3 regions of the Escherichia sp. E4742 genome follow, and region 2 is predicted to be linked to each of the others. Evidence: predicted binding sites of a transcription regulator. Region 2 holds the regulator's gene; each other region holds the start of a gene.
The links. Region 2 encodes PurR, which represses purine synthesis genes. Its sites were predicted from a motif close to CANGCAAACGTTTGCNTG; they were not measured.
Positions count from the first base shown of each region.

Region 1: a site for PurR is predicted at 4,691-4,708, ahead of purE (5-(carboxyamino)imidazole ribonucleotide mutase). Genes of this name have one in related genera too.
Region 3: a site for PurR is predicted at 4,922-4,939, ahead of purM (phosphoribosylformylglycinamidine cyclo-ligase). Genes of this name have one in related genera too.

Region 1 covers NZ_CP040443.1:3,572,658-3,580,021, forward strand. Annotated here, with positions in the region: gene FEM44_RS17165 (DUF1116 domain-containing protein) at 1-997, shown strand, start outside; gene FEM44_RS17170 (DUF2877 domain-containing protein) at 1,008-1,823, shown strand; gene FEM44_RS17175 (carbamate kinase) at 1,820-2,713, shown strand; gene purK (5-(carboxyamino)imidazole ribonucleotide synthase) at 3,047-4,114, opposite strand; gene purE (5-(carboxyamino)imidazole ribonucleotide mutase) at 4,111-4,620, opposite strand; gene lpxH (UDP-2,3-diacylglucosamine diphosphatase) at 4,737-5,459, opposite strand; gene ppiB (peptidylprolyl isomerase B) at 5,462-5,956, opposite strand; gene cysS (cysteine--tRNA ligase) at 6,130-7,364, shown strand, end outside.
Region 2 covers NZ_CP040443.1:4,768,676-4,776,039, forward strand. Annotated here, with positions in the region: gene FEM44_RS23195 (ATP-dependent helicase) at 1-890, shown strand, start outside; gene grxD (monothiol glutaredoxin 4) at 939-1,286, opposite strand; gene FEM44_RS23205 (C40 family peptidase) at 1,621-2,451, shown strand; gene sodB (superoxide dismutase [Fe]) at 2,580-3,161, shown strand; gene FEM44_RS23215 (MFS transporter) at 3,317-4,486, opposite strand; gene cydH (cytochrome bd-I accessory subunit CydH) at 4,652-4,741, opposite strand; gene purR (HTH-type transcriptional repressor PurR) at 5,040-6,065, shown strand; gene punR (DNA-binding transcriptional activator PunR) at 6,062-6,994, opposite strand; gene punC (purine nucleoside transporter PunC) at 7,107-7,364, shown strand, end outside.
Region 3 covers NZ_CP040443.1:499,160-506,523, forward strand. Annotated here, with positions in the region: gene bepA (beta-barrel assembly-enhancing protease) at 1-1,368, shown strand, start outside; gene arsC (arsenate reductase (glutaredoxin)) at 1,389-1,748, shown strand; gene FEM44_RS02450 (DnaA inactivator Hda) at 1,886-2,587, opposite strand; gene uraA (uracil permease) at 2,683-3,972, opposite strand; gene upp (uracil phosphoribosyltransferase) at 4,061-4,687, opposite strand; gene purM (phosphoribosylformylglycinamidine cyclo-ligase) at 5,002-6,039, shown strand; gene purN (phosphoribosylglycinamide formyltransferase) at 6,039-6,680, shown strand; gene ppk1 (polyphosphate kinase 1) at 6,853-7,364, shown strand, end outside.

The DNA of each region.
Region 1 (7,364 bases), 1.2 Mb from region 2:
CTTCATTCCTTGTCACCATGTGAATGCCGTCGGGCCAATGGGCGGCATTACTTCTGCCAGTATGCCGATGCTGGTGGTCGAGAACGTGACCGACGGCAACCGGGCGTACTGCAACCTCAACGAAGGTATCGGCAAAGTGATGCGTTTTGGCGCTTACGGCGAAGATGTCCTGACTCGCCATCGCTGGATGCGCGATGTGTTAATGCCAGTATTAAGCGCGGCGCTGGGGCGCATGGAGCGCGGTATCGATCTCACGGCGATGATGGCACAGGGCATTACGATGGGCGATGAGTTCCATCAGCGCAATATTGCTTCCTCAGCACTGTTAATGCGTGCGCTGGCCCCACAAATTGCTCGCCTCAATCACGATAAACAGCACATCGCAGAAGTGATGGATTTCCTTAGTGTGACCGATCAGTTCTTCCTCAACCTCGCGATGGCTTACTGCAAGGCGGCGATGGATGCAGGCGCGATGATTCGTGCGGGCAGTATCGTTACGGCTATGACCCGCAACGGCAATATGTTCGGGATTCGGGTAAGCGGGCTGGGCGACCGCTGGTTTACTGCGCCTGTAAACACTCCACAAGGTCTGTTTTTCACCGGATTTTCGCAGGAGCAGGCAAACCCGGATATGGGCGATAGCGCGATTACCGAAACCTTTGGTATCGGAGGCGCTGCAATGATCGCCGCACCTGGCGTAACGCGCTTTGTCGGTGCGGGTGGCATGGAAGCGGCCAGAACGGTATCTGAAGAGATGGCGGAAATCTTCCTTGAGCGCAATATGCAGTTGCAGATCCCCGGCTGGGATTTCCAGGGCGCGTGCCTGGGGCTGGATATTCGTCGCGTGGTAGAAACTGGTATTACGCCACTCATCAATACCGGAATCGCGCATAAAGAGGCGGGGATCGGGCAGATTGGCGCAGGCACCGTGCGTGCACCGCTGACGTGCTTTGAACAGGCGCTGGAAGCACTGGCTGAAAGCATGGGGATTGGTTGAGGAACGCGCAATGACTATTATCCATCCTCTGCTTGCCAGCCGTAGCGCACCGAATTATCGCCAGTCCTGGCGGTTAGCGGGCACCTGGCGGCGGGCGATTAATCTGATGACAGAAAGCGGTGAACTGTTAACGCTGCATCGTCAGGGAAGTGGTTTCGGCCCCGGAGGATGGGTGCTTCGCCGCGCGCAATTCGATGCGTTATGCAGTGGATTATGCGGCAATGAACGACCGCAGGTTGTGGCACAAGGGATTCGCCTCGGGCGTTTCACGGTTAAACAGCCACAGCGTTATTGTTTGCTACGTATTACGCCGCCTGCGCATCCTCAACCGCTTGCAGCAGCATGGATGCAACGCGCGGAGGAAACCGGGCTTTTTGGACCACTGGCGATGGCGGTAAGCGATCCGCTGCCTGCTGAATTACGCCAGTTTCGCCACTGTTTTCAGGCCGCGCTCAATGGCGTTAAGACCGACTGGCGGCACTGGCTGGGCAAAGGTCCTGGCTTAACGCCAAGTCATGATGACACGCTGAGCGGAATGCTGCTGGCGGCCTGGTATTTTGGTGCTTTAGATTTGTGCTCTGGTGGCCAGTTTTTTTCCTGTTCCGACAATCTTCAACTCGTTACCACGGCGGTGAGCGTCAGTTATTTGCGTTACGCCGCGCAAGGATATTTCGCCTCGCCACTCCTGCACTTTGTTCATGCTCTGAGTTGCCCGAAACGTACCGCTGCGGCGACTGATTCGCTGCTGGCGCTGGGGCATACGTCAGGGGCAGATACATTGCTGGGATTCTGGCTTGGTCAACAATTATTACAAGGAAAACCATGAAAACTCTGGTTGTAGCTCTTGGGGGCAACGCCTTACTCCAGCGCGGTGAGGCGCTGACGGCAGAAAATCAATATCGCAATATCGCCAGTGCTGTACCCGCGTTGGCACGCCTGGCCCGTTCTTATCGGCTGGCGATTGTTCACGGCAACGGGCCGCAGGTGGGGCTGCTGGCGTTACAGAATCTGGCGTGGAAAGAGGTGGAGCCGTATCCGCTGGATGTGCTGGTGGCGGAAAGTCAGGGGATGATTGGCTATATGCTGGCGCAAAGTTTGCGCGCGCAGCCGCAGATGCCGCCTGTGACGACGGTGCTGACACGCATTGAAGTATCGCCTGATGATCCGGCGTTTCTGCAGCCAGAGAAATTTATCGGCCCGGTTTACCAGCCTGAAGAACAAGAGGCTCTGGAAGCGGCTTACGGCTGGAAGATGAAACGTGATGGCAAATATTTACGCCGGGTGGTGGCATCTCCGCAACCGCGTAAAATTCTCGACAGCGAAGCCATAGAGTTGTTGCTCAAAGAGGGGCATGTGGTGATTTGCAGTGGCGGCGGCGGTGTTCCGGTCACGGAAGACGGGGCAGGGAGCGAAGCAGTGATTGATAAAGATCTCGCCGCTGCGTTGCTTGCCGGGCAGATTAATGCCGATGGACTGGTGATCCTCACCGATGCCGATGCGGTTTATGAAAACTGGGGAACGCCGCAGCAACGCGCTATTCGCCATGCCACGCCGGATGAGTTAGCGCCATTTGCCAAAGCCGATGGTTCGATGGGGCCGAAGGTAACGGCGGTGAGTGGTTATGTCAGAAGCCGTGGTAAACCCGCGTGGATTGGGGCGTTATCGCGGATTGAAGAAACGCTGGCGGGCGAGGCGGGGACTTGTATTTCGCTGTAGTCGTAGGCATCCGGCAATCGGCGCACCATGCCTGATGCGACGCTGGCGCATCTTATCAGGCCTACAATGGGTGCCGGATCGGTAGGTCGGATAAGGCGTTCACGCCGCATCCGGCAATCGGCGCACCATGCCTGATGCGACGCTTGACGCGTCTTATCAGGCCTACAATGGGTGTCGGATCGGTAGGCCGGATAAGGCGTTTACGCCGCATCCGGCAATCGGTGCACCATGCCTGATGCGACGCTGGCGCATCTTATCAGGCCTACAATGGGTGCCGGATCTGTAGGCCGGATAAGGCGTTTACGCCGCATCCGGCAAGAATATGAGCACCAGTTAACTGAACTTACTCTGCGCCCACATCACGCCGCTGGCATACTCGGGCGGCAGCAGCGGGATTAATGCTTCCAGCGTTGCGGTCAGACGCGATGTGTCGCTGTCGGTCAAATTCAGATGGCCTACTTTACGCCCCGGACGGACTTCTTTGTCGTACCAGTGCAGATGCACCAGCGGCAGTTTCAGCCAGTCATAATTCACATCGCTACCAATCAGGTTGATCATCACCGACGGACTATTCACAACCGGTTGCGGTAACGGCAGATCGGTAATCGCCCGCAGATGCAGCTCAAACTGGCTGATGCTGGCACCGTTTTGCGTCCAGTGACCACTGTTATGCACACGTGGAGCCAGTTCGTTGATCAACAGACCTTGCGGGGTGACAAAACACTCCATCGCCATCACGCCCACATAGCCCAGCTCCTGCATAATCGCCGACAGCATCTCTTCGGCCTGCGCTTGTTGCTGTGCATTGGCCTGCGGGAAAGCGACGCTGGTGCGCAAAATACCGTTCTGATGCAGGTTATGCGTCAGCGGATAAAACACTGTGCTGCCGTCAAAGCCGCGCGCGCCAACCAGCGACACTTCGCCAGAGAAGTTAATGCCCTGCTCGACAATACATTCGCCGTAGCATTCAGCCGGTAACTGATCGGTTTCATCGGCACGTAAACGCCATTGACCGCGACCGTCATAGCCGCCAGTGCGACGCTTAACAATCGCCAGCTCACCTGAACGATCAAACACCGCAGGCCACTCGCTGCGATCGGCAAGTAACTGCCACGGTGCGGTCGGCAGGTGGAGCTTATCGAAAAGCTGCTTCTGAGTCAGACGGTCGGCAATAATCGGGAATACATCGCGGTTCACAAATGCCGGATGGCGCGCCAGTTCGCGGGTTAATGCGGTTTCCGGCCAGCGTTCGATCTCAGCGGTAATCACACTTTGTTGAAAAGGCACCGCCGCCGGTTCAGCGTCCAGCCCGACCGGCCAGACAGCAATGCCTAACGGTTCGCCTGCCTGACGCAGCATACGGCCTAACTGCCCGTTACCGAGGACGCAAACCTGTTTCATGCCGCACCTCGCGGGTCCGGGTTTTCCAGCACTTCGTCGGTCTGGGCTTTGCGCCAGTCATTCAGACGCTGGTGCAGTTCTTTATCATGAGTCGCAAGAATTTGTGCTGCCAGTAACGCCGCGTTTGCCGCGCCAGCTTTACCAATCGCCAGCGTACCTACCGGAATGCCGCGCGGCATTTGTACGATGGAGTAGAGGCTATCGACACCGCTCAGTGCGGCGCTCTGTACTGGCACGCCCAGCACTGGCACCAGCGTTTTGGCGGCAATCATGCCCGGCAGGTGCGCTGCGCCGCCCGCGCCCGCAATAATCACCTGATAACCGTTCTCTTCGGCGCTTTCGGCGAAGCTGAACAGTTTATCGGGGGTGCGGTGAGCAGAAACCACTTCAACGTGGTGCGGGACATTCAGGATTTCGAAGATTTCGGCGGCGAACTGCATGGTAGCCCAGTCGCTTTTGGACCCCATCACGATGGCGACACGCGCCGGATTATTGCGGGAAGACATGCGTCTTAAAACTCCTGTGGTGCACAACTCTCGGCTTTAGAGGGCACAGAGAATAGCACGGAAAGAGAGCAAGGAAAACGGTTGCGTGGCTGTGGAATCAGCAAAGTCGCGGGTATTTAAAATGGAAAATGAATCAGCTCAACGTCATCCGCCGTGACTTTCACCATCGAACCTTCCGTATGCCAGGCACCGAGTACCACGCGAAAAGCAGGTTGCTGATTGGCGATAAGTTCATGGACCGCCGGGCGATGCGTATGCCCGTGGATCAGCCATTGCACCTGATGCTTTTCCATCGCACTGACCACCGCGTTTTGGTTAACGTCCATGATCGCCAGCGATTTACTGCTGTTGGCTTCTTTACTGTTCGCTCGCATTCGTGCAGCAATACGTTTGCGCACAAACAACGGCAGGGCGAGGAATAGCGTTTGTAGCCACGGTTTGTGGACTTTGGCGCGAAATGCCTGATAACCCGCGTCATCGGTGCACAGCGTGTCGCCATGCATAATCAGCACCCGACGACCATAAAGTTCGAGCACCTTTTCTTCCGGCAATAACGTCATGCCGCTTTCACGGGCAAAGCGTTTGCCGAGCAGAAAATCACGGTTGCCATGAATGAAATAACAGGGAACGCCGGAATCGGACACCGCTTTGATTGCCGCCGCTATCTGGTGATGGAGTGGGTTGGGATCGTCGTCGCCAATCCATGCTTCAAAAAGATCGCCAAGAATATATAGCGCGTCGGCCTTACGGACTTCTCCCGCTAAAAAACGCAGAAAACCGGCGGTGATCGCCGGTTCTTCCACGCAGAGATGAAGGTCTGCAATAAAGAGTGTCGCCACGATTACTCGCTAACGGTCACGCTTTCAATGATAACGTCTTCTTTTGGCACGTCCTGGTGCATACCGCTACGACCGGTTGCAACACCTTTGATTTTGTCTACCACGTCCATGCCTTCAACCACTTCAGCAAACACGCAGTAGCCCCAACCTTGCAGGCTTTCGCCAGAGAAGTTCAGGAAGTCGTTATCAACTACGTTGATGAAGAACTGCGCAGTTGCAGAGTGCGGAGCCTGAGTACGCGCCATTGCCAGCGTACCACGGGTGTTTTTCAGACCGTTGTTGGCTTCGTTTTTGATCGGTTCTTTGGTGGCTTTCTGTTTCATGCCCGGCTCAAAACCGCCGCCCTGAATCATAAAGCCGTTGATAACACGGTGGAAAATGGTGTTGTTGTAAAAACCTTCGCGGCAGTAGTCCAGGAAGTTTTTAACTGTTTCAGGTGCTTTATCGTCAAAAGTTTTGATGACAATATCGCCGTGATTGGTGTGGAAAGTAACCATTTTTGCATCCTGTTCCGTTTGATTGGTGCTTCAACCCGGTTCGGGTCATATATAGGGTGGTGTTATAGCATAACCGCACGATCGGATCATCTCGCAATGTATGCTGAATCGCGCGGGAAATATGGGTATTATACGCAACTCAATTACCCACACATGTCTAAACGGAATCTTCGATGCTAAAAATCTTCAATACTCTGACACGCCAAAAAGAGGAATTTAAGCCTATTCACGCCGGGGAAGTCGGCATGTACGTGTGTGGAATCACCGTTTACGACCTCTGTCATATCGGTCACGGGCGTACCTTTGTTGCCTTTGACGTGGTCGCACGCTACCTGCGTTTCCTCGGCTACAAGCTGAAGTATGTGCGTAACATTACCGATATTGATGACAAAATCATCAAGCGCGCCAATGAAAATGGCGAAAGCTTTGTGGCGCTGGTGGATCGCATGATCGCCGAAATGCACAAAGATTTTGATGCCTTGAACATTCTGCGCCCGGATATGGAGCCGCGTGCAACGCACCATATCGCAGAAATTATTGAACTCACTGAACAACTGATCGCCAAAGGTCATGCTTATGTGGCGGACAACGGCGACGTGATGTTCGACGTACCGACCGATCCAACCTATGGCGTGCTGTCGCGTCAGGATCTCGACCAGTTGCAGGCAGGCGCGCGCGTTGACGTGGTCGACGACAAACGCAACCCGATGGACTTCGTTCTGTGGAAGATGTCGAAAGAGGGCGAACCGAGCTGGCCGTCTCCGTGGGGCGCGGGTCGTCCAGGCTGGCACATTGAGTGTTCGGCAATGAACTGCAAACAGCTGGGTAACCACTTTGATATCCACGGCGGCGGTTCAGACCTGATGTTCCCGCACCACGAGAACGAAATCGCCCAGTCCACCTGCGCGCACGATGGTCAGTACGTTAACTACTGGATGCACTCCGGCATGGTGATGGTTGACCGCGAGAAAATGTCAAAATCGCTGGGTAACTTCTTCACCGTGCGTGATGTGCTGAAATACTACGACGCGGAAACCGTGCGTTACTTCCTGATGTCCGGTCACTATCGCAGCCAGTTGAACTATAGCGAAGAGAACCTGAAACAGGCGCGTGCGGCGCTGGAGCGTCTCTACACCGCGCTGCGCGGCACAGATAAAACCGTTGCGCCTGCCGGTGGCGAGGCGTTTGAAGCGCGCTTTATTGAAGCGATGGACGACGATTTCAACACCCCGGAAGCCTATTCCGTCCTGTTTGATATGGCGCGTGAAGTGAACCGTCTGAAAGCAGAAGATATGGCAGCGGCGAATGCAATGGCGTCTCACCTGCGTAAACTTTCCGCTGTATTGGGCCTGCTGGAGCAAGAACCGGAAGCGTTCCTGCAAAGCGGTGCACAAGCAGACGATAGCGA
Region 2 (7,364 bases):
AGCGAACAGGCGAGAAAATCGGCGAGCCCGTAGATCCTTCAGCCCTGCAAGAGGCGCTTTGGGAACTGGTCTGGCAGGGCGTCATCACCTGTGATATTTGGGCACCGTTGCGCGCCCTTACCCGCAGTACTACCAGCGCACGCCCTTCAACTCGCCGCAGTAGTCGGGCTCGTCGTGGACGTCCGGTTTATGCACTGCCAGCTATGCCGTTGGTATCTTACAACACACCAAAGCTGGCTGGACGCTGGTCGTTATTGCAGGTGGAGCCACTAAACGATACCGAAAGGATGCTGGCGCTGGCGGAAAATATGCTCGACCGCTACGGAATCATCAGCCGTCAGGCGGTGATTGCTGAAAATATTCCTGGCGGATTTCCGTCGATGCAAACGCTTTGCCGCAGTATGGAAGATTCCGGGCGAATTATGCGGGGTCGATTTGTTGAAGGTTTGGGTGGTGCACAATTTGCTGATCGCCAGACCATTGACCGTCTGCGCGACCTGGCGCCCCATGCCACGCAGACGCGACAATATGTGCCCGTGGCCCTTAGTGCCAACGATCCGGCCAATTTGTGGGGGAATCTGTTACCCTGGCCTGCACATCCGGCGGCGCTGGTTCCGACTCGTCGGGCAGGCGCGCTGGTGGTCATTTCTGGCGGCAAATTATTGATTTATCTGGCGCAAGGTGGCAAAAAAATGCTGGTCTGGCAGGAAAAAGATGAATTATTACCACCGGAGGTTTTCCTGGCGCTAACTACCGCGTTGCGACGAGAACCACGGCTACGGTTTACGTTGACAGAAGTGAATGACCAACCGGTCCGGCAAACGCCGATGTTTACGCTGCTGCGTGAGGCGGGATTTTCAAGTTCACCACAAGGACTGGATTGGGGATAAAACGCACTGACGGATGCCGGTTAGCATCCGTCAGTATTGCGGGACGGATTATTCAGCATCCGGCTCTTCAGACTTGTATTTAGCAGCAGTTTCTTTGATCAGCTGCTGCAGTTCGCCACGCTGATACATTTCGATCACGATATCACAGCCGCCTACCAGTTCGCCGTCAACCCACAGTTGCGGGAAAGTCGGCCAGTTAGCGTATTTCGGCAGTTCCGCACGAATGTCCGGATTCTGCAGGATATCAACATAGGCAAAACGTTCGCCACATGCGGCAAGCGCCTGGACTGCCTGGGCAGAGAAACCGCAGCTCGGCAGTTTCGGTGAACCTTTCATGTACAGCAGGATCGGGTTTTCAGCAATCTGGCGTTGGATTTTTTCGATAGTGGTGCTCATTGTCTTGCTTCCTCAAACTTCTTTACGGCAGTAATCTGACATTGTAGCGGGTCAGTGCGGCATCGGAAAATAACATTTTCATCACGCTTTTGCTATTTTATCCCTTTGCTCTAAATGTTGCATTTCAAATATTCGTTTCTTCTCTATTGCGCTGCAAACTGGCGTATTTATGACCATTTTTAGTTTTCACTGCTGCATCTTTTTGCGCTCACCGACGAAATATATTTTTTAACAATAAAAGCTATTAACTTTCCCTTCTTCTATGCATTAGAATCATCAAGTTTTGTAAATCAGACGCAGGCATGATAGACCTGCCTTAACAGAGGGACGCTCAGTGGCGCGGATAAACCGTATTTCGATCACGCTCTGTGCTTTACTTTTTACCACCCTGCCTTTAATGCCTATGGCCTATGCTTCCAAGCAAGCCAGGGAGAGTTCTGCTACCACTCACATCACCAAAAAAGCAGATAAAAAGAAAAGCACGGCAACCACCAAAAAGACCAATAATAAAGCCAGTCTGAAAACCGCCAAAAAAGTCGCCAGTAAAAGTACGACCAAAAGTAAAACCGCTTCTTCCGTTAAAAAATCCTCCATTACCGCTTCTAAAAACGCTAAAACTCGCAGCAAAAATGTTGTCACTAAAACGGCGTCTGCCAGCTTTACGGAAAAGTGCACCAAACGAAAGGGCAATAAGTCGCATTGCGTGAAAGTCAAAAATGCCGCCCCTGGCACTATTGCCGACGCGCACAAAGCCAAAGTTCAGAAAGCCACTAAAGTGGCGATGAATAAACTGATGCAGCAAATTGGCAAGCCATATCGTTGGGGCGGCAGCTCACCGCGTACCGGTTTTGATTGCAGTGGGCTGGTTTATTACGCTTATAAAGACCTGGTTAAGATCCGTATTCCGCGCACGGCAAACGAAATGTATCACCTGCGCGATGCGGCACCCATCGATCGCAGTGAACTGAAAAACGGCGACCTGGTCTTTTTCCGCACGCAAGGACGTGGGACTGCCGATCACGTAGGCGTGTACGTTGGCAATGGTAAATTTATTCAGTCACCACGCAGTGGCCAGGAAATTCAAATCACGTCGTTAAGTGAAGATTACTGGCAACGTCACTATGTTGGCGCTCGTCGGGTAATGACCCCAAAAACACTTCGCTAAATCTTTTACCCTGTTGTTAAGGCAACAGGGTAAGTTCATCTTTTGTATCACCTTTTAATTTGCTACCCTATCCGTACTCACAATAAGGCTATTGTGCGTATACCAATGAATAATAAAGGAGAGTAGCAATGTCATTCGAATTACCTGCACTACCATATGCTAAAGACGCTCTGGTTCCACACATTTCTGCGGAAACCATTGAGTATCACTACGGCAAACATCATCAGACTTACGTCACTAACCTGAACAACCTGATTAAAGGCACCGAGTTTGAAGGTAAATCACTGGAAGAGATTATTCGCAGCTCTGAAGGTGGCGTATTCAACAACGCAGCTCAGGTCTGGAACCACACTTTCTACTGGAACTGCCTGGCACCGAACGCCGGTGGCGAACCGACTGGCGAAGTCGCTGAAGCTATCGCCGCATCTTTCGGTAGCTTTGCCGATTTCAAAGCACAATTTACTGACGCTGCAATCAAAAACTTTGGTTCTGGCTGGACCTGGCTGGTGAAAAACAGCGATGGCAAACTGGCTATCGTTTCTACCTCTAATGCTGGTACTCCGCTGACCACCGATGCGACCCCGCTGCTGACCGTTGATGTCTGGGAACACGCTTATTACATCGACTATCGCAATGCGCGTCCTGGCTATCTGGAGCACTTCTGGGCGCTGGTGAACTGGGAATTCGTAGCGAAAAATCTCGCTGCATAATAACTGATGGCAAATGCAACATTGCCTGACGCGCTACGCTTATCTGGCCTACGCGGATCACCAATGTAGGTCGGTTAAGGCGCTTGCGGCAAGATAAAACGTAATTTGCCTGCAAACTGTAACGCAGAAGGTATCCCCTTCTGCGTTTTGTTTTATTAGCTGTTGGCAACGCAAACTGCTTCAGGTTGTTTTCTGGCTGACATAAACACCAGCAACAATGCCAGTCCTGCGACAATCGCCCCCATCACCGGCACAAAACTGTACCCCAGACCACCCGAAATCACTGCGCCACCTGCCGCGGCACCCAGAGCATTGCCCAGGTTAAAGGCACCAATATTCACTGAGGAAGACAGCCCCGGCGCTTCGCTGGCAACTCGCATCACACGCATCTGTAACGGTGGTACAACCGCAAAAGTTGCTGCGCCCCACACCACCATGCTGATAGCCGCACCAAACTCATTACGCGCCAGGAACGGAATCGCCAGCATAATCACCATCAGCAGCAACAAAAAGCCTTTCAGCGTGCCGTTGACCGAACGATCTGCCAGTTTACCGCCTAAATAGTTACCGATAGAAAACCCGACGCCAATCAGCACCAGCATGGCTGTTACGAACACCGGCGTTGCGTGGGTGATACTTTGCAGTACTGGTGAAATATAGGTGTAGAGGGTAAACATTGCGCCAGCCCCCAGTACCGTCGTCAGCAAGGCTGATAACACCTGCGGACGCATCAATACAGCCAGCTCTTTTTTCACTTCCGGTCGAGCTCCTGCGCCGCCTTTCGGTAACGAGAAGAACAGGCTAATCATTGAAATTACGCCCAGCCCCGCCGTTGCCAGAAACGACATCCGCCAGCCAATAGTTTCGCCAAGCCAGGTCGCCGCAGGAACACCGCCAATATTTGCCAGAGTTAAGCCCATAAACATAGTGGCGACAGCGCTGGCCTGTTTGTGTTTAGGCACAACGCTTGCGGCCACGACTGAACCCAAACCAAAGAATGCCCCGTGATTCAGACTGGTCAGAATGCGTGAAAGCATCAGCGTCATATAATCCGGCGCGATGGCGGAAAGCACGTTGCCAAGAGTGAAAATGGCCATCAGGAAAATAAGCGCACTGCGCCTGGCGCGATGAGACAGCAGTAATGTCATCAGCGGCGCGCCAACCATCACGCCAACCGCATAGGCGCTGATTAACATGCCCGCAGCAGGAATCGAGACATCCACACCGCGCGCAATGACGGGTAAAAGGCCCATTGGCGAGAACTCCGTTGTCCCGATACCAAACGCGCCAACTGCCAGCGCCAACAACGGATAGTTAATTTTCATGTCTAATCTCCACCTCTTCGCGTCATTACACGATATTCATCAAAGTGGCGAAAGCATGACAGCAATCACAAAAAATTGAAAATAACAAAAAGAGAAAACACTTTTGCCATTTTGCTAACAAAAGGGAAGAGAGTGCGAGGGAGGATGCGCTCCCTCGAAGGGAAATCAGTGCAGCGCGGCAGTCAAACCTACGGCCACGATCAAACCGAGGACAATAATGGTTGTTACCAGTGAAAATTTAAGGTCGGTACTCATCAAGTTTTCTCCTTTTTTATTACCCTACAAAAAGTGATATTACGCATTTTTACACACTGTGAAGAAAAAATCTCCCGCCATTTATAATGATAAGTGTTTTTACCACTTCCCCTTTTCATCAAGATCGGCCAAAATTCCACGCTTACACTATTTGCGTACTGGCCATTGACCCCTTCCTGACGCTCTGTGTCGTTTTTCCGGCGTACCGCAACACTTTTGTTGCGCGTAAGGTGTGTAAAGGCAAACGTTTACCTTGCGATTTTGCAGGAGCTGAAGTTAGGGTCTGGAGTGAAATGGAATGGCAACAATAAAAGATGTAGCGAAGCGAGCAAACGTTTCCACTACAACTGTGTCACACGTTATAAACAAAACTCGTTTCGTCGCTGAAGAAACGCGCAACGCCGTGTGGGCAGCGATTAAAGAATTACACTACTCCCCTAGCGCGGTAGCGCGTAGCCTGAAGGTTAACCATACCAAGTCTATCGGCTTGCTGGCGACCAGCAGCGAAGCAGCCTATTTCGCGGAGATCATCGAAGCGGTTGAAAAAAATTGCTTCCAGAAAGGTTACACGCTGATCCTCGGCAACGCGTGGAACAATCTGGAGAAACAGAGAGCCTATCTGTCGATGATGGCGCAAAAACGCGTCGATGGCCTGCTGGTCATGTGTTCTGAGTATCCGGAACCGTTGCTGGCGATGCTGGAAGAGTATCGCCATATCCCGATGGTGGTAATGGACTGGGGCGAAGCAAAAGCCGACTTTACCGATGCGGTCATCGATAACGCGTTTGAAGGCGGCTACATGGCCGGACGCTATCTGATCGAACGCGGCCATCGCGAAATTGGTGTCATCCCTGGCCCTCTGGAACGTAATACCGGCGCGGGTCGTCTGGCAGGGTTTATGAAGGCGATGGAAGAAGCGATGATCAAGGTGCCAGAAAACTGGATTGTGCAGGGTGACTTTGAACCTGAATCGGGTTATCGCGCCATGCAACAAATCCTGTCGCAGCCACACCGCCCTACTGCGGTTTTCTGTGGTGGCGATATCATGGCAATGGGCGCACTTTGCGCTGCTGATGAAATGGGTCTGCGCGTACCACAGGATGTTTCGCTGATCGGTTATGATAACGTACGCAACGCCCGCTACTTTACCCCGGCGCTGACCACTATCCATCAGCCAAAAGATTCACTGGGCGAAACGGCGTTCAACATGCTGTTGGACCGTATCGTCAACAAACGCGAAGAACCGCAGTCTATCGAAGTTCATCCGCGGCTTATTGAACGCCGCTCCGTGGCTGACGGTCCGTTCCGCGACTATCGTCGTTAATCATCCGTTGCGGGAGTCTCTTCCGGCTCCCGCAGCCACTCCTTATTCAGCGTCTCACTATCGCCGAGATACTCCAGCAACCAGGTTAACGCTGGCGACATATCATTCTGCTGCCATGTCAGGCAACATGCCGAATCAGGGAATGGATTTTCCAGTTCTAACGCCACCCATTTTCCCTCATTAAGCCACGGTTTGGCGAAATGCGTAGGCACCATGCCAATGCATAAACCGGCCGAGATACAGGTTGCCGATGATTCCCAGTCAGGTACGACAAGCCTTTTTTGGTTATCCAGCAGCCAGGTAATTCGTTTGGGCAACGTCCGCGACGTGTCTTCGCGCACAAGCGACGGCCAGTTGCGCAACGTGTCATCGCTGAGCGGCCCATTCATCGACGCAAGCGGATGATGACTGGCAACAACGCAACTCCAGCTCAACATTCCCATATCCCGGAAGGCGTAACGGCCACCGACCGGAATCGCTCGTGTCGCGCCAATCGCCAGTTCCACGCGCCCGTCGGAAAGCGCATCCCAGACGCCGTTGAACACTTCCTGAAAAACCAGAAGTTCGACGTCATCAAAATGGCGATAGAAATCAACAATCATCTGCCGCGTGCGTTCTGGCCTGACAATATTATCTACCGCGATAGCTAATTGACCGCGCCAGCCGTTCGCTATCTGCTGACATTGTTGGCGGGTGATCTGCATTTTTTTGACAACAGAGCGCCCTTCTTTGAGAAACCACGCCCCGGCAGCGGTCAGTTCCACGTCACGATGACGCCGTTCAAACAGCGGCACCGCCAGCCACTCTTCCAGCTGACGCACGGTATAGCTGACCGCAGAAGGAACGCGATGCAACTCCTGGGCTGCAGCGCTAAAGCTGCCATTTCGCGCCACTGCATCAACCACTTCGAGAGAATATTCAGACCACATAGTTTGCCTGCAAAATTTTTGAAACCAGTCATCAAATATTACCGTTTCACAACAGGAATTTCACTCCCTACACTTTGCGACGGTGTTTAATTGAGGAATTTAGAGAATATACATGCAACCTGGGAAAAGATTTTTAGTCTGGCTGGCGGGTTTGAGCGTACTCGGTTTTCTGGCAACCGATATGTATCTGCCTGCTTTCGCCGCCATTCAGGCCGACCTGCAAACGCCTGCGTCTGCTGTCAGTGCCAGCCTTAGTCTGTTCCTTGCCGGTTTTGCCGCTGCCCAGCTCCTGTGGGGGCCGCTCTCCGATCGTTATGGTCGTAAACCTGTGTTATTGATCGGCCTGACAATTTTTGCGCTGGGTAGTCTG
Region 3 (7,364 bases), 850 kb from region 2:
TTGCCGGATATGGGAACCTCCGCAGGAAGCACACTTTCCATTGGTCAGGAAATGCAGATGGGCGACTATTATGTTCGCCAGTTACGCGGCAGCGCGCCGTTAATTAATGATCCGCTATTAACGCAATACATTAACTCGCTGGGGATGCGTCTGGTTTCGCATGCCAATTCAGTTAAGACGCCATTCCATTTCTTTCTGATCAATAACGACGAAATTAACGCCTTTGCTTTCTTTGGCGGCAACGTAGTGCTGCATTCAGCCCTGTTCCGTTATTCCGATAACGAAAGCCAACTGGCTTCGGTTATGGCGCATGAAATCTCCCACGTCACCCAGCGCCACCTGGCGCGAGCGATGGAAGATCAGCAACGTAGCGCACCACTCACCTGGGTCGGGGCGTTAGGTTCTATTTTACTGGCGATGGCCAGCCCGCAGGCGGGAATGGCAGCGCTGACCGGTACGCTGGCGGGAACACGCCAGGGGATGATCAGCTTCACCCAGCAAAACGAACAGGAAGCAGACCGCATTGGGATTCAGGTGCTGCAACGCTCGGGGTTCGATCCGCAGGCGATGCCGACCTTCCTCGAAAAATTGCTCGATCAGGCGCGTTACTCTTCGCGTCCGCCGGAAATTTTGCTGACTCACCCGTTGCCGGAAAGCCGTCTGGCTGATGCTCGTAACCGTGCTAATCAGATGCGCCCGATGGTGGTGCAGTCGTCGGAGGATTTCTATCTGGCGAAAGCGCGCACACTGGGGATGTACAATTCCGGACGTAATCAGCTCACCAGTGATTTGCTGGATGAATGGGCGAAAGGTAACGTTCGTCAGCAACGGGCGGCGCAATATGGTCGTGCTTTACAGGCGATGGAAGCCAATAAATTCGATGAAGCACGGAAAACGCTTCAGCCATTATTAGCGGCAGAACCGGCTAATGCATGGTTTCTCGATCTGGCAACCGATATTGACCTTGGGCAACACAAAGCCAATGACGCGATCAATAGGCTGAAAAATGCCCGCGATTTACGCACCAGTCCGGTGTTGCAGCTCAACCTGGCAAACGCGTATCTGCAAGGCGGTCAACCGCAGGAAGCGGCCAATATTCTGAATCGCTATACTTTTAATAATAAAGATGACAGCAATGGCTGGGATTTGCTGGCACAGGCGGAGGCCGCGCTAAATAACCGCGATCAGGAACTGGCAGCGCGAGCAGAAGGTTATGCGCTGGCCGGGCGACTCGACCAGGCCATTTCTCTGTTAAGTAGCGCAAGTTCGCAGGTGAAATTAGGCAGCCTACAACAAGCGCGTTACGATGCGCGCATCGACCAGTTGCGCCAGTTGCAGGAACGCTTTAAGCCTTATACCAAGATGTAATTCGCATTAAAGGAAGAACAATGACCAAACAGGTAAAAATCTACCACAACCCACGCTGCTCAAAGAGCCGTGAAACGCTGAACCTGCTGAAAGAAAATGGTGTAGAGCCGGAAGTAGTGCTCTATCTTGAGACACCCGCCGATGCGGCAACGCTACGTAATTTGCTGAAAATGTTGGGTATGAATAGCGCCCGTGAACTGATGCGCCAGAAAGAGGATCTTTATAAAGAGCTGAATCTTGCAGACAGTTCGCTTAGCGAAGAAGTGCTGATTCAGGCGATGGTGGATAATCCGAAGCTGATGGAACGCCCGATTGTGGTCGTGAATGGCAAAGCGCGTATTGGTCGCCCGCCGGAGCAAGTGCTGGAAATCGTTGGTTAAGATGTACCCCTTCGGTAGCTAAGGCATATTGCCGGATGCGACGCTTGCCGCGTCTTATCCGGCCTACAAATACAATGAACTTGATTCGAGTAGGTCGGATAAGGCGCTCGCGCCGCATCCGACAATAAACGTCCTGTCTACAGCTTCAGGATCTCTTTCACAAACGGAATGGTCAACTTACGTTGTGCCGTAATCGATGCGCGATCCAGCTGATCCAACGTCATAAATAGCGTGCGCATCTCTCTGTCGAGCCGCTTCAGCAAGAAACGTCCCACATCTTCCGGCAGTTCAAAACCACGCAAACGGGCGCGTAACTGTAATGCCTGCAATTTGTCTTCATCAGAAAGTGGCTGCAACTTGTAGATTTGCCCCCAGTCGAGACGTGACGCAAGATCCGGTAACCCCAGATTCAACTGACGAGGTGGACGATCACCAGTGATCAGCAACCGTGTTTTACCTGACTCCAGAATCCGATTGTAGAGATCGAAAATCGCCATCTCCCACAACTCATCGCCAGCAATACACTCAATATTGTCGATGCAAACCAGCGACAGTTGTTCCATACCATCGAGCACTTCCGGAACAAACCAGGTGCGTTTATCCAGCGGGACATAACCTACCGCATCGCCACGCTGCGACAATTCCGCGCAAGCCGCGTGCAGCAGATGGCTGCGCCCCGCGCCTTCGCGTGCCCAGAGATAGATGTAACCGCTATGTTCCTGACGCAGCACGTTTTTCATCGCGGCCAGTAAAGAGGAGTTATCCCCCGGCCAGAAACTTGCAAAGGTTTCGTCGTCAGGAAGATAAAGTGGCAAAGAGAGCTGTGCCGGTGTGTTCAGAGATACCTCAACCAGGGATTTCACAAAATCACGAGAAGTTTACCACAGAATTCCATCATGTTTGAACCGGGCAGCATTACTGCCCGGCCGCGACATTATTTTTCTGTTATATCGGCGTCTTCTGCATCCAACACCACTTCTTCCGGACGGAGCACGCTAATCAATTTAAAGATCAGACTTAAGCCAATGCCGACGATGGTCGCCAACGCCATACCTTTCAGCTCTGCCGCACCGATGTTTACCTTCGCGCCGCTGACGCCGATGATCAGGATCACGGAAGTCAGGATCAAGTTCTGTGCTTTGTTGTAGTCCACTTTCGATTCAATAAGTACACGAATACCAGAAGCGCCGATGACACCGTAAAGCAGCAGCGAAACGCCGCCCATCACCGGCAGTGGGATCATCTGGATAGCAGCAGCCAGTTTACCAACACAGGAGAGCAGAATGGCGAAGATCGCCGCACCACCGATTACCCAGGTACTGTAGACGCGGGTGATCGCCATAACGCCGATGTTTTCCCCGTAAGTGGTGTTTGGCGTGGAACCAAAGAACCCGGAGATAACGGTCGACAGGCCGTTAGCGAACATGGAACGGTGCAGGCCCGGATCGCGCAGCAGATCTTTTTTCACGATGTTAGCCGTTACCACCAGATGCCCCACGTGTTCGGCAATAACCACCAGCGCCGCAGGCAGAATGGTCAAAATGGCAAACCACTCAAAGCGCGGCGTGTAAAAGGTCGGCAGAGCAAACCAGTGAGCGTTAATAATCGGCGTGGTATCGACAATACCCATTGCGAAGGAGAGCGCGTACCCCACCAACACGCCAATCAAAATCGGGATAATCGCCAGGAAACCGCGGAACAGAACGGAACCTAAAACCGTAACCGCAAGGGTAGTAATGGAGATAATGATGGTTTTGGAATCTGGCGTTTGCCCTTCAGCCGGGAGTAAGCCAGCCATGCCAGCGGCCACGCCCGCCAGCTCCAGACCGATGACAGCAACGATTGCCCCCATTGCCGCTGGAGGAAACAGCACATCCAGCCAGCCAGTCCCTGCTTTCTTCACAATAAAAGAAACCAGACAGAACAGCACGCCGCACATAATAAAGCCGCCCAGCGCGACTTCATAACCCAACGGCAACAGCAATAACACCGGAGAAATAAAGGCAAAGCTCGAACCAAGATAAGCCGGGATTTTCCCTTTACAGATGAAGAGATACAGCAGCGTTCCGATACCGTTAAATAACAGTACGGTCGCCGGGTTGATATGAAATAAGACGGGCACCAGGACGGTTGCACCAAACATGGCGAACAAATGTTGTAAACTAAGCGGGATTGTCTGTAAAAGTGGCGGTCTTTCACTCACCCCGATAGCACGGCGCGTCATAGTATTATCCTCTGTATATTATGTGTTATAGGCGCTTTACTCAAAAAAAAGCCGACTCTTAAAGTCGGCTTTAATTATTTTTTATTCGTTATTTCGTACCAAAGATTTTATCACCAGCATCGCCGAGGCCCGGGATAATGTATCCGTGCTCATTCAGCCCCTGGTCAATCGATGCGGTATACAGCTCGACGTCCGGATGCGCTTTTTCCAGCGCAGCGATACCTTCTGGCGCAGCCACCAGCACCAGCACTTTAATGCTGCTGCAGCCCGCTTTTTTCAGCAGGTCGATGGTCGCGATAACGGAACCACCGGTTGCCAACATTGGGTCAACGATCAGCGCCATACGCTCATCGATGTTAGAAACCAGTTTCTGGAAGTACGGTACCGGCTCCAGTGTTTCTTCATCACGGTACATACCGACTACGCTGATGCGCGCGCTCGGAACGTTTTCCAGAACACCGTCCATCATCCCCAGACCCGCACGCAGAATTGGCACCACGGTAATTTTCTTACCTTTGATCTGGTCGATTTCTACCGGGCCGTTCCAGCCTTCGATAGTGACTTTTTCCGTTTCAAGGTCGGCGGTCGCTTCGTAAGTCAGCAGGCTACCCACTTCGGAAGCGAGTTCGCGAAAGCGCTTGGTGCTGATATCTTGCTCACGCATCAGTCCCAGCTTGTGTTTGACGAGTGGGTGTTTGACTTCCACGATCTTCATACTCTTTCTCCTTTGAGGGCAGCCACAAAAAAAATCGACGGATTATACCGCCTTTTTTTAAGGCGGCAATATAATTTTCGTTGACTTTAGGCAAACCAACAACTGTTTGATAAAAAAATCACTTCACATTCAAATGGTTATTTATTTCCATTATCTCACAATACAATCATTCAATACGTTTATTTATGCGCTACTACGCTGCCTGGTAGGCAGAAAAAGGTTATGTAAAGCAGTCTCGCAAACGTTTGCTTTCCCTGTTAGAATTGCGCCGAATTTTATTTTTCTACCGCAAGTAACGCGTGGGGACCCAAGCAGTGACCGATAAAACCTCTCTTAGCTACAAAGATGCCGGTGTTGATATTGACGCGGGTAATGCTCTGGTTGGAAGAATCAAAGGCGTAGTGAAGAAAACGCGTCGTCCGGAAGTCATGGGCGGTCTGGGCGGCTTCGGTGCGCTGTGTGCATTGCCGCAAAAATATCGTGAACCTGTGCTGGTTTCCGGCACTGACGGTGTAGGCACCAAACTGCGTCTGGCGATGGACTTAAAACGTCACGACACCATTGGTATTGATCTGGTCGCCATGTGCGTTAATGACCTGGTGGTGCAAGGCGCAGAACCGCTGTTTTTCCTCGACTATTACGCAACCGGAAAACTGGATGTTGATACCGCTTCAGCGGTGATTAGCGGCATCGCGGAAGGTTGCCTGCAATCGGGCTGTTCACTGGTGGGTGGCGAAACGGCAGAAATGCCGGGGATGTATCACGGCGAAGATTACGATGTCGCTGGTTTCTGTGTTGGGGTGGTAGAAAAATCAGAAATCATCGATGGTTCTAAAGTTAGCGACGGCGATGTGCTTATTGCGCTCGGCTCCAGCGGCCCGCACTCGAACGGTTACTCGCTGGTACGCAAAATTCTCGAAGTCAGCGGTTGCGACCCGCAAACTACAGAGCTGGACGGAAAACCTTTAGCCGATCATCTGCTGGCGCCAACCCGTATTTATGTGAAGTCAGTGCTGGAATTGATTGAAAAGGTTGATGTTCACGCCATTGCGCACCTGACCGGCGGCGGTTTCTGGGAAAACATTCCTCGCGTATTACCTGAAAACACTCAGGCAGTGATTGATGAATCCTCCTGGCAGTGGCCGGCAGTGTTCAACTGGCTGCAAACAGCAGGTAACGTCAGCCGCCATGAAATGTATCGTACCTTCAACTGCGGCGTCGGGATGGTTATCGCCCTACCTGCTCCGGAAGTGGACAAAGCTCTCGCCCTGCTCAATGCCAACGGTGAAAACGCGTGGAAAATCGGTATCATCAAAGCTTCTGATTCCGAACAACGCGTGGTTATCGAATAATGAATATTGTGGTGCTTATTTCCGGCAACGGAAGTAATTTGCAGGCAATTATTGATGCCTGCAAAACCAACAAAATTAAAGGCACCCTACGGGCAGTTTTCAGCAATAAGGCCGACGCGTTCGGCCTTGAGCGCGCCCGCACAGCAGGGATCGCAACGCATACGCTTATTGCCAGTCAATTTGACAGTCGAGAAGACTATGATCGGGAATTGATGCACGAAATCGACGTGTACGCACCCGATGTTGTAGTTCTGGCCGGTTTTATGCGCATTCTCAGCCCAGCGTTTGTTTCCCACTACGCCGGGCGTTTGTTGAACATTCACCCTTCCCTGCTACCGAAATATCCCGGTTTGCATACCCATCGTCAGGCGCTGGAAAATGGCGATGAAGAACACGGTACATCAGTGCATTTCGTCACCGATGAGCTGGACGGCGGCCCGGTGATTTTGCAGGCTAAAGTTCCGGTTTTTGCCGGTGATACGGAAGATGAAATCACCGCTCGCGTGCAAACTCAGGAACATGCTATTTACCCGTTGGTCATTAGCTGGTTTGTTGATGGTCGTCTGAAGATGCATGAAAACGCCGCGTGGCTGGATGATCAGCGTCTTCCACCGCAGGGCTACGCCGCCGACGACGAGTAATCTTACGCATATTTAAAGCGCCAGCGCTACTGCTGGCCCTTCTCATTTATCCTGTAAATCGCAGGCTTCAGCAGTTTTTTTCCCCCTTTTCTGGCATAGTTGGACATCTGCCAACATTGCTCGCCATAATATCCAGGCAGTGTCCCGTGAATAAAACGGAGTAAAAGTGGTAATGGGTCAGGAAAAGCTATACATCGAGAAAGAGCTCAGTTGGTTATCGTTCAATGAACGCGTGCTTCAGGAAGCGGCGGACAAATCTAACCCGCTGATTGAAAGGATGCGTTTTCTTGGGATCTATTCCAATAACCTTGATGAGTTCTATAAAGTTCGCTTCGCTGAACTGAAGCGACGTATCATTATTAGCGAAGAACAAGGTTCTAACTCTCATTCCCGCCATTTGCTGGGCAAAATTCAATCCCGCGTGCTGAAAGCCGATCAGGAATTTGACGGCCTTTACAATGAACTGCTACTGGAGATGGCGCGTAACCAGATCTTCCTGATTAATGAACGCCAACTCTCCGTTAATCAACAAAACTGGCTGCGTCATTATTTTAAGCAGTATCTGCGCCAGCATATTACGCCGATTTTAATCAATCCTGACACTGACTTAGTGCAGTTTCTGAAAGATGATTATACCTATCTGGCGGTGGAAATTATTCGTGGCGATACAATCCGTTACGCGCT